Regions from separate parts of the Paenarthrobacter sp. NPDC057981 genome, predicted to be linked through region 1. Evidence: riboswitches for the same ligand, from Rfam matches in the RefSeq annotation. Region 1 holds a riboswitch; each other region holds the start of a gene.
The links. Region 1 has a riboswitch for glycine ahead of cycA (D-serine/D-alanine/glycine transporter). Riboswitches for the same ligand answer to the same signal wherever they lie in the genome.
Positions count from the first base shown of each region.

Region 1 (2,265 bases):
CACGAACACGAAACAGACAGCCGAAACGGTGGTGACCATATCGAATGCCTTGCCGACGTCCTGTCCGGCGTACATGAGGACGACGCCGGACAGCAGCAGGACGCAGGAAAGGAACAGGGCGTTGCGGGGTACTTTGCGTCCGGACAACGCACTGAAGACGGCTGGCGCGTCGCCCTCCTGGGCGAGGCCGAACACCATGCGGGAGGTGGAGTAGATGCCGGAGTTGGCCGAGGACATGGCGGAGGTCAACACCACCAGATTCACGATCGTGGCGGCGGCGCCGAGGCCTGCCAGGGAGAACATGGCAATGAAGGGGCTGTGGCCCGCGGCGAACTGGGTCCACGGGGTGACGGACATGAGGATGATGAGCGCACCTACGTAGAAAAGCAGCACGCGGATGGGGATGGAGTTGATGGCCTTGGGCAGGTTCTTCTCCGGGTCCTTGGCCTCAGCCGCAGTGGTACCCACCAGCTCGATGCCCACGAACGCGAACACCGCGATCTGGAAACCGGCAACGAAGCCCATGAACTCGTTGGGGAAGAAACCGCCGTGGCTCCACAGGTTGGTGAAACTGGCCGGTCCGGCGTCGGACTGGAAGCCGCTGAGGATCATGAACAGTCCCACAATGATGAGGGCGGCGATGGCGACGATCTTGATGAGCGCGAACCAGAATTCGGTCTCGCCGAAGGCCTTCACGGTTGCCAGGTTCAGGAGCAGCAGGATGCCGATGGTGATCAGGCCTGGGATCCACAACGGCAATCCGGGCCACAACTCCTCCGAGTACCCGGCAATTGCAATGACATCGGCGATACCCGTGATGACCCAGCAGAACCAGTAGGTCCAACCGGTGAAGAAGCCGGCCCAGGGACCCAGGAGGTCGGCGGCGAAGTCGCTGAAGGACTTGTAATTCAGGTTGCTCAGGAGCAGTTCGCCCATGGCGCGCATGACGAAGAACAGCATGAAGCCGATGATCATGTACACGAAAATTACGGAGGGGCCAGCTGCGGAAATGGTCTTGCCCGAGCCCATGAAGAGGCCGGTTCCAATGGCACCGCCGATGGCGATGAGCTGGATGTGGCGGTTGCTGAGTTGGCGTTCGAGATGCGGTGAGTCGTTGCCGGTGGTGGGATGAATCGTCAAAGGAACTCCGTCGTTCAGGCGGCACTGTGGTGCCGCATTGATTCGGGTTCCTCCCCGCTCTGTAGGTAGACCTGAGAGTTTCCGCAGGCATGGGCCTGCTTGCACCTTCGGTGAGTCCGGTGGCCGGACTGCTTTCCAGAGTTGCCTCGCCGCGGCGGTACATGGGCCTGAGAGATTCCTGGGGAGGGTTTGCTCCTACGGCGCCTGACGAAATGTACCGGCAGGGCTCTCCCGCCGCAGATCAAAAGCGCGCACACCCAACGGGTGATGCAGCTCACACAGTAGCGAAGGCTGGCTGGCGGCGCAACCCGGGGGCTCTAGAGTCCCAGAATGCTGCGGGCGATCTCATCGGCGTCGCGCAGGGTCCGTTGCCCGCTGGCATAGGCGGGGCCGGTGCGGGGACGGGCCTCCGCGGCGATGGCATTGCCCCACTGCGACGCAGACAACTGCAGCCCAAGCACGTACATGTTTTCCGTAACAGATCCGTTGGCCGCGAGGGGGCGGTAGGGGTGCGGTTCAACGTCAAGGCCGGTGGTCTGCATGGGTGTGCCCTCGACGCTCATCATGATCTTGGTCCGCACCAAGCCATCAGCCATGAGTTGCTCCAGCAGCGGGGAGATATTGATGCCGACCCTGTTCGCCGGCGACATCGCCTCAATGAGGGTCTCCGCCTCCACGGGCCCGTCGTGAACCCACGGCGAAGCCGCCCTGAACACCTTGGCGCTGCGATCGACACTGAACTTGGGGTCAGGTCCAACAAAACTTACGACGCCGGCACGCGCCAAGGCGGCGAGCTGCTCCGAGCGGAGCGCGGGCGGCCCGCTGGCCAGTCCTTCGACAAACGATTCGAACCAGCCGCGCAGACCGGCCAACCAGGACTCGTCCGTGATGCCGCCGTCGGCCACAACAGTCTTGAGGATCGCCCGGCCGGTGTGGAGTGCGCCGATGGCCATTTTTACGGGGTCCGCTTCGCCCAGCGAAGAGCGTCGGGCGTCGTCGTCCAAGTAGGCGGTGATCGCGGCGTCCAGGTCACGCCGTGAGGTGAACGTCCGTCCCGCCAACGGCGCCGCGAGACCACGAAGATTCAAACGTCTGGAAGCAATCACGTGCTTCTCAACGAGGTTC
Region 1 covers NZ_JBHVQI010000006.1:132,979-135,243, reverse strand. The annotation lists gene cycA (D-serine/D-alanine/glycine transporter) at 1-1,140, opposite strand, end outside; glycine riboswitch at 1,286-1,384, opposite strand; gene ACFVSI_RS08730 (FAD/NAD(P)-binding protein) at 1,458-2,265, opposite strand, start outside.

Region 2 (2,265 bases), on a different contig from region 1:
CAAATGCAAGGACTGCACAGCTTTAGGGAATGATGTACACATGCCACGAAAACCAGTTGCCCGGGACGCCGTTCTGGATGCCTTCGAAGCCCTCCTTATAGAGGTAGGGGAGCGGGCAGCCACCCTGGACGCCGTCGCCAAGCGCGCTGGCGTCTCCAAAGGTGGCCTGCTGTACCACTTCCCCAACAAGGAAGCCCTGATCAGCGCCTTGCTCGAACGCCTTGATGAACTGGCGGAAGAGGACATCGTGCGGATGAAGGCAGCGTCGGACGGAGCCGCCTCGTACTTCATCCGGACCTCGCTGTGGGGCGGTACGCCCATGGACAGGGCCTTCGTTGCCGCCACCAGGCTCGCCGAGGTGGCCCACGAGGAAACGCGGCGTCGGTTTGCCGGCATCCAGCAGCAATGGCTGGATGTCCTGGCCGAGGACGTGGGACCGGAGGTCGCCAAAGCCGTCAGCTACATGGGTGACGGGTTGTATTTCAACGCCATGTTCGAAGGCGGACAGGAGGGCGGAAATGCGGGCCGGGAGGCCGACGTCGACATCCTGTTGGGCGTGCTGGACCGTCTGCGGAAGTGACGCTTCTTCCATTTGCCGCAGCGACCTGCACATAGGACAATTAACTTTTGTGGCGTGTCCTGTGTGGCGCCCATGCACAATTGAACAAGCCTTTGATCTGCGGCGGGAGAGTCCTGCAAGCACGTGATGCAGGCGCCGTAGGAGCAAACCCTCCCCAGGAATCTCTCAGGCCCACGCACCGCCGCGGCGAGGCAACTCTGGAAAGCAGCAGGCGACCGTGCCCTTGGCATGGGATGCTGTGCTCACCGACGGTGCAAGCGATTCGTTGTCCTGACAAGTCGCGGAAACTCTCAGGTCCAATACAGAGCGGGGAGGAACCCGAGCCGCTGTGGCGTACCCAAACGCCACCCAAGTATTGGAGTTCCTTCGTGACGGTTAGTTCTGCCTCCACCACCTTCGTCGATCGGCATATCGGCGCCCGCCGCCAGTCCGACATTGAGACCATGCTCAAGACCGTCGGCTACGACTCCGTGGATGCCCTCGTGGACACTGCGGTTCCCAACGACATCCGCCAGGACGTCGCGCTGACCCTGCAGGACGCCCTCTCTGAGGTTGAAGTCCTGGCAGAACTGCGCAAGCTGGCCTCCAAGAACAAGACGGCCGTGCAGATGATCGGCCAGGGCTACTACGACACCGTCACGCCTCCGGTGATCCGCCGCAACATCCTCGAATCCCCGGCCTGGTACACCGCCTACACGCCGTACCAGCCCGAGATTTCGCAGGGTCGCCTCGAGGCACTCCTGAACTTCCAGACCATGGTCCAGGACCTCGTTGGCCTGCCGATCGCCAACGCCTCCTTGCTCGACGAAGCAACTGCAGTGGCCGAAGCCGTCCTCATGATGCGCCGAGCCAACAAGAACAAGGCTGCCCAGGATGGCAAGACCGTCCTCGACGCCGACTGCCTGCCCCAGACCATCGCCATCGTAAAGGGTCGTGCCGAGGCACTCGGCTTCGAGGTTGAGGTCGCAGACCTTTCCCTCGGCCTCCCGGAGGGTGCCATCAACGGCGTCGTCCTCCAGCAGCCCGGTGTTTCCGGCCGCGTTTTCGACCACTCCGCTGTCATTGCCGAAGCCAAGGAACGCGGCGCACTCGTCACTGTCGCTGCCGACCTCCTTTCCCTGACGCTCATCACCCCTCCGGGCGAGCAGGGCGCCGACATCGCCGTTGGTTCCGCGCAGCGCCTGGGTGTTCCGCTGTTCTTCGGCGGCCCGCATGCCGCGTACATGGCCGTCCAGAAGGGCCTTGAGCGTTCCATGCCCGGTCGCCTCGTGGGCGTTTCCAAGGACGACGCCGGCGTCCCCGCCTACCGCTTGGCGCTGCAGACCCGCGAGCAGCACATCCGCCGTGAGAAGGCCACGTCCAACATCTGTACGGCTCAGGCCCTGCTGGCCATCGTTGCCTCGATGTACGCCGTCTATCACGGCCCGGAGGGCCTGAAAGCGATCGCCGAGACCGCCAACGGCCACGCCTGCACCCTGGCCGCCTCCCTGAAGGCTGCCGGCGTCGAGGTCCTGCATGGTTCCTTCTTCGACACCGTCACGGTTCGCGTCCCGGGCCGCGCCGCAGAGATCGTGGCAGCGGCCGAGGCCCGCGGGATCAACCTGCGCGGCGTCGATGCTGACAGTGTTGGTATCTCTGTTGACGAGACCACGACAACTGACATTGTCGGCAGTGTCCTTGAAGTG
Region 2 covers NZ_JBHVQI010000017.1:11,997-14,261, reverse strand. The annotation lists gene ACFVSI_RS15225 (TetR/AcrR family transcriptional regulator) at 41-580, shown strand; glycine riboswitch at 674-771, shown strand; gene gcvP (aminomethyl-transferring glycine dehydrogenase) at 949-2,265, shown strand, end outside.
Region 2: it holds a riboswitch for glycine, as region 1 does, so the genes downstream of both, gcvP (aminomethyl-transferring glycine dehydrogenase) here and cycA (D-serine/D-alanine/glycine transporter) in region 1, are expected to answer to the same signal.

Region 3 (2,265 bases), on a different contig from region 1:
CTGTGGCTGAGTCCTCGCTCCTCGAAGAATCCCGGCGTCTCCGCCAAACGGCACGCGTGTACGACCTCCTCCGCACTGCCGGCGCGTCCGAGGATCACTGGCAAAGCCTGGTCCTGAGGTTGGCCACGGAGCTGGATTCGGAGCTGTTCGTGGTGGACCGCCGCTGCCTGCATCCGTGGCATCCGGAGGGCCATCCCCTGCCAGATTTCCTTGTGGAGGAGTGGTCGCCGCAACCGGGCCACGTGTCCGTGGCCGGCAAGAACTTCCAGTGGCACCGGATCCATGGCCGGCACGTGCTCACCATGGACATTCCCACTCATGCCAATGCGCTCCTGGTGGTGCTGCCCGGCAACGAACCGCACCCTGACGCCGTCGTGCTTTTGCATGCCGCAACCGTGCTGGGACTGCAGTTGGCGCGCATCGTCCTCTCGCTCGAAGGCCGGCACCGGCTGGCCGGCGAATTCCTGCTGCAGGCGCTCGACGGCCGGCTTGGTACGGGGGAGATCGAGCGGCGGTTGACGGCTTTCGAGGTGCCTCCCCAGGAGTTCGTGGTCGCCTCGATTGCGGCCGACGACGGCGACAGGCTGGCGAACGTTCACGTCGAACTCTGGCGGCATGGCATCCAGGCGGCCTCCCTGCGGCGGAACGACAGGCTGCACGTGGTGGTCGCGGCGGACGTCGCGGACGGTTTGCTGGTCCATTGCGCAGGGTTCGGAACCACCATCGGGGTCAGTTCAGGGGCCACCGTCGCCGGGCTCCAGCAGGCCTTGCAGGAATCGTTGTGGGCGCTGGGTTCGGCGCGTGCCAACAGGCTGGGAGTGGCCCGTTATGCGGAGGGTCCGAGCTGGCTAGGGCTGACCGGATTCGAGGAAGGAACCGCGTTGGTGCAGCGTCTCCTGGGCCCGGTTTTTGCGTACGAGCAACGCCAGGACGGCGACCTGACGGTCACATTGAAAACCTATTTGGACTCGCAACGCTCATGGCAAAAGACCGCGTCCGCGCTGTTCACGCACCGGCAAACCATCATCTACAGAATCCGGAAAATCGGCGAACTGACGGGGCTGGACATGGGTGAAACGTCCACCTTGGCGCAGCTATGGCTGGCCTTGCAGATCCACGAGGCGATGCACGGTTGAGCCGTGTTGGAAACAACCGCCTTGCACTTTTTCGCAGCCACCGGCTATGGTGTGAAGCGTGTCACTGATGTGGCGCACACGCTTTTGATCTGCGGCGGGAGAGTCCTGCCGGGTACATCCAGTCAGGCGCCGTAGGAGCAAATCCTCCCCAGGAATCTCTCAGGCCCATGTACCGCCGCGGCGAGGCAACTCTGGAAAGCAGTCCGGGCAACCGGGCTCACCGACGGTGCAAGTGGACAACCACGTCCACGGAATCTCTCAGGTCCAATACAGAGCGGGGAGGAACCCCTATTCATCGTGGCGTCCCTTGGGCGCCTGAATCCTGGAGTTCCTCTTGACTGTTCAATCCTCCCCAACCGCTTTCGCGGACCGGCATATCGGCGCCCGTCGCCAGGCCGATGTTGACACCATGCTCAAGGCGATCGGCTACGACTCGGTTGATGGCCTGGTGGACGTTGCCGTCCCCGATTCCATCCGCCAGTCTTCGCCCCTGACCCTGCAGAAGGCGCTGAGCGAGACCCAGGTCCTGGCCGAGCTCCGCAAGCTCGCAGCCAAGAACAAGACCGCCGTGCAGATGATCGGCCAGGGATACTACGACACCATCACGCCCCCGGTGATCCGCCGCAACATCCTCGAATCCCCGGCCTGGTACACCGCCTACACGCCGTACCAGCCCGAGATTTCGCAGGGCCGCCTCGAAGCGTTGCTCAACTTCCAGACCATGGTGCAGGACCTCACCGGGCTCCCGATCGCCAACGCTTCGCTGCTGGATGAAGCCACCGCCGTGGCCGAGGCCGTGCTGCTGATGCGCCGGGCCAACAAAGACAAATCCGCGAAGGACGGCAAGACCGTCCTCGACGCCGACCTCCTCCCGCAGACCATCGCCATCGTGAAGGGCCGCGCCGAGGCGCTGGGCTTCGAGGTTCTGGTTGCGGACCTTTCGGCCGGATTGCCCGACGGCGACATCAACGGCGTCGTACTCCAGCAGCCTGGCGTTTCGGGCCGGGTCTTCAACCACGCTCCCGTGATCGCTGCGGCGAAGGAACGCGGTGCACTGGTCACCGTCGCTGCCGATCTGCTGGCACTCACGCTCATCACGCCCCCGGGCGAGCAAGGTGCGGACATCGCC
Region 3 covers NZ_JBHVQI010000020.1:73,486-75,750, forward strand. The annotation lists gene ACFVSI_RS16735 (PucR family transcriptional regulator) at 1-1,136, shown strand, start outside; glycine riboswitch at 1,222-1,321, shown strand; gene gcvP (aminomethyl-transferring glycine dehydrogenase) at 1,471-2,265, shown strand, end outside.
Region 3: it holds a riboswitch for glycine, as region 1 does, so the genes downstream of both, gcvP (aminomethyl-transferring glycine dehydrogenase) here and cycA (D-serine/D-alanine/glycine transporter) in region 1, are expected to answer to the same signal.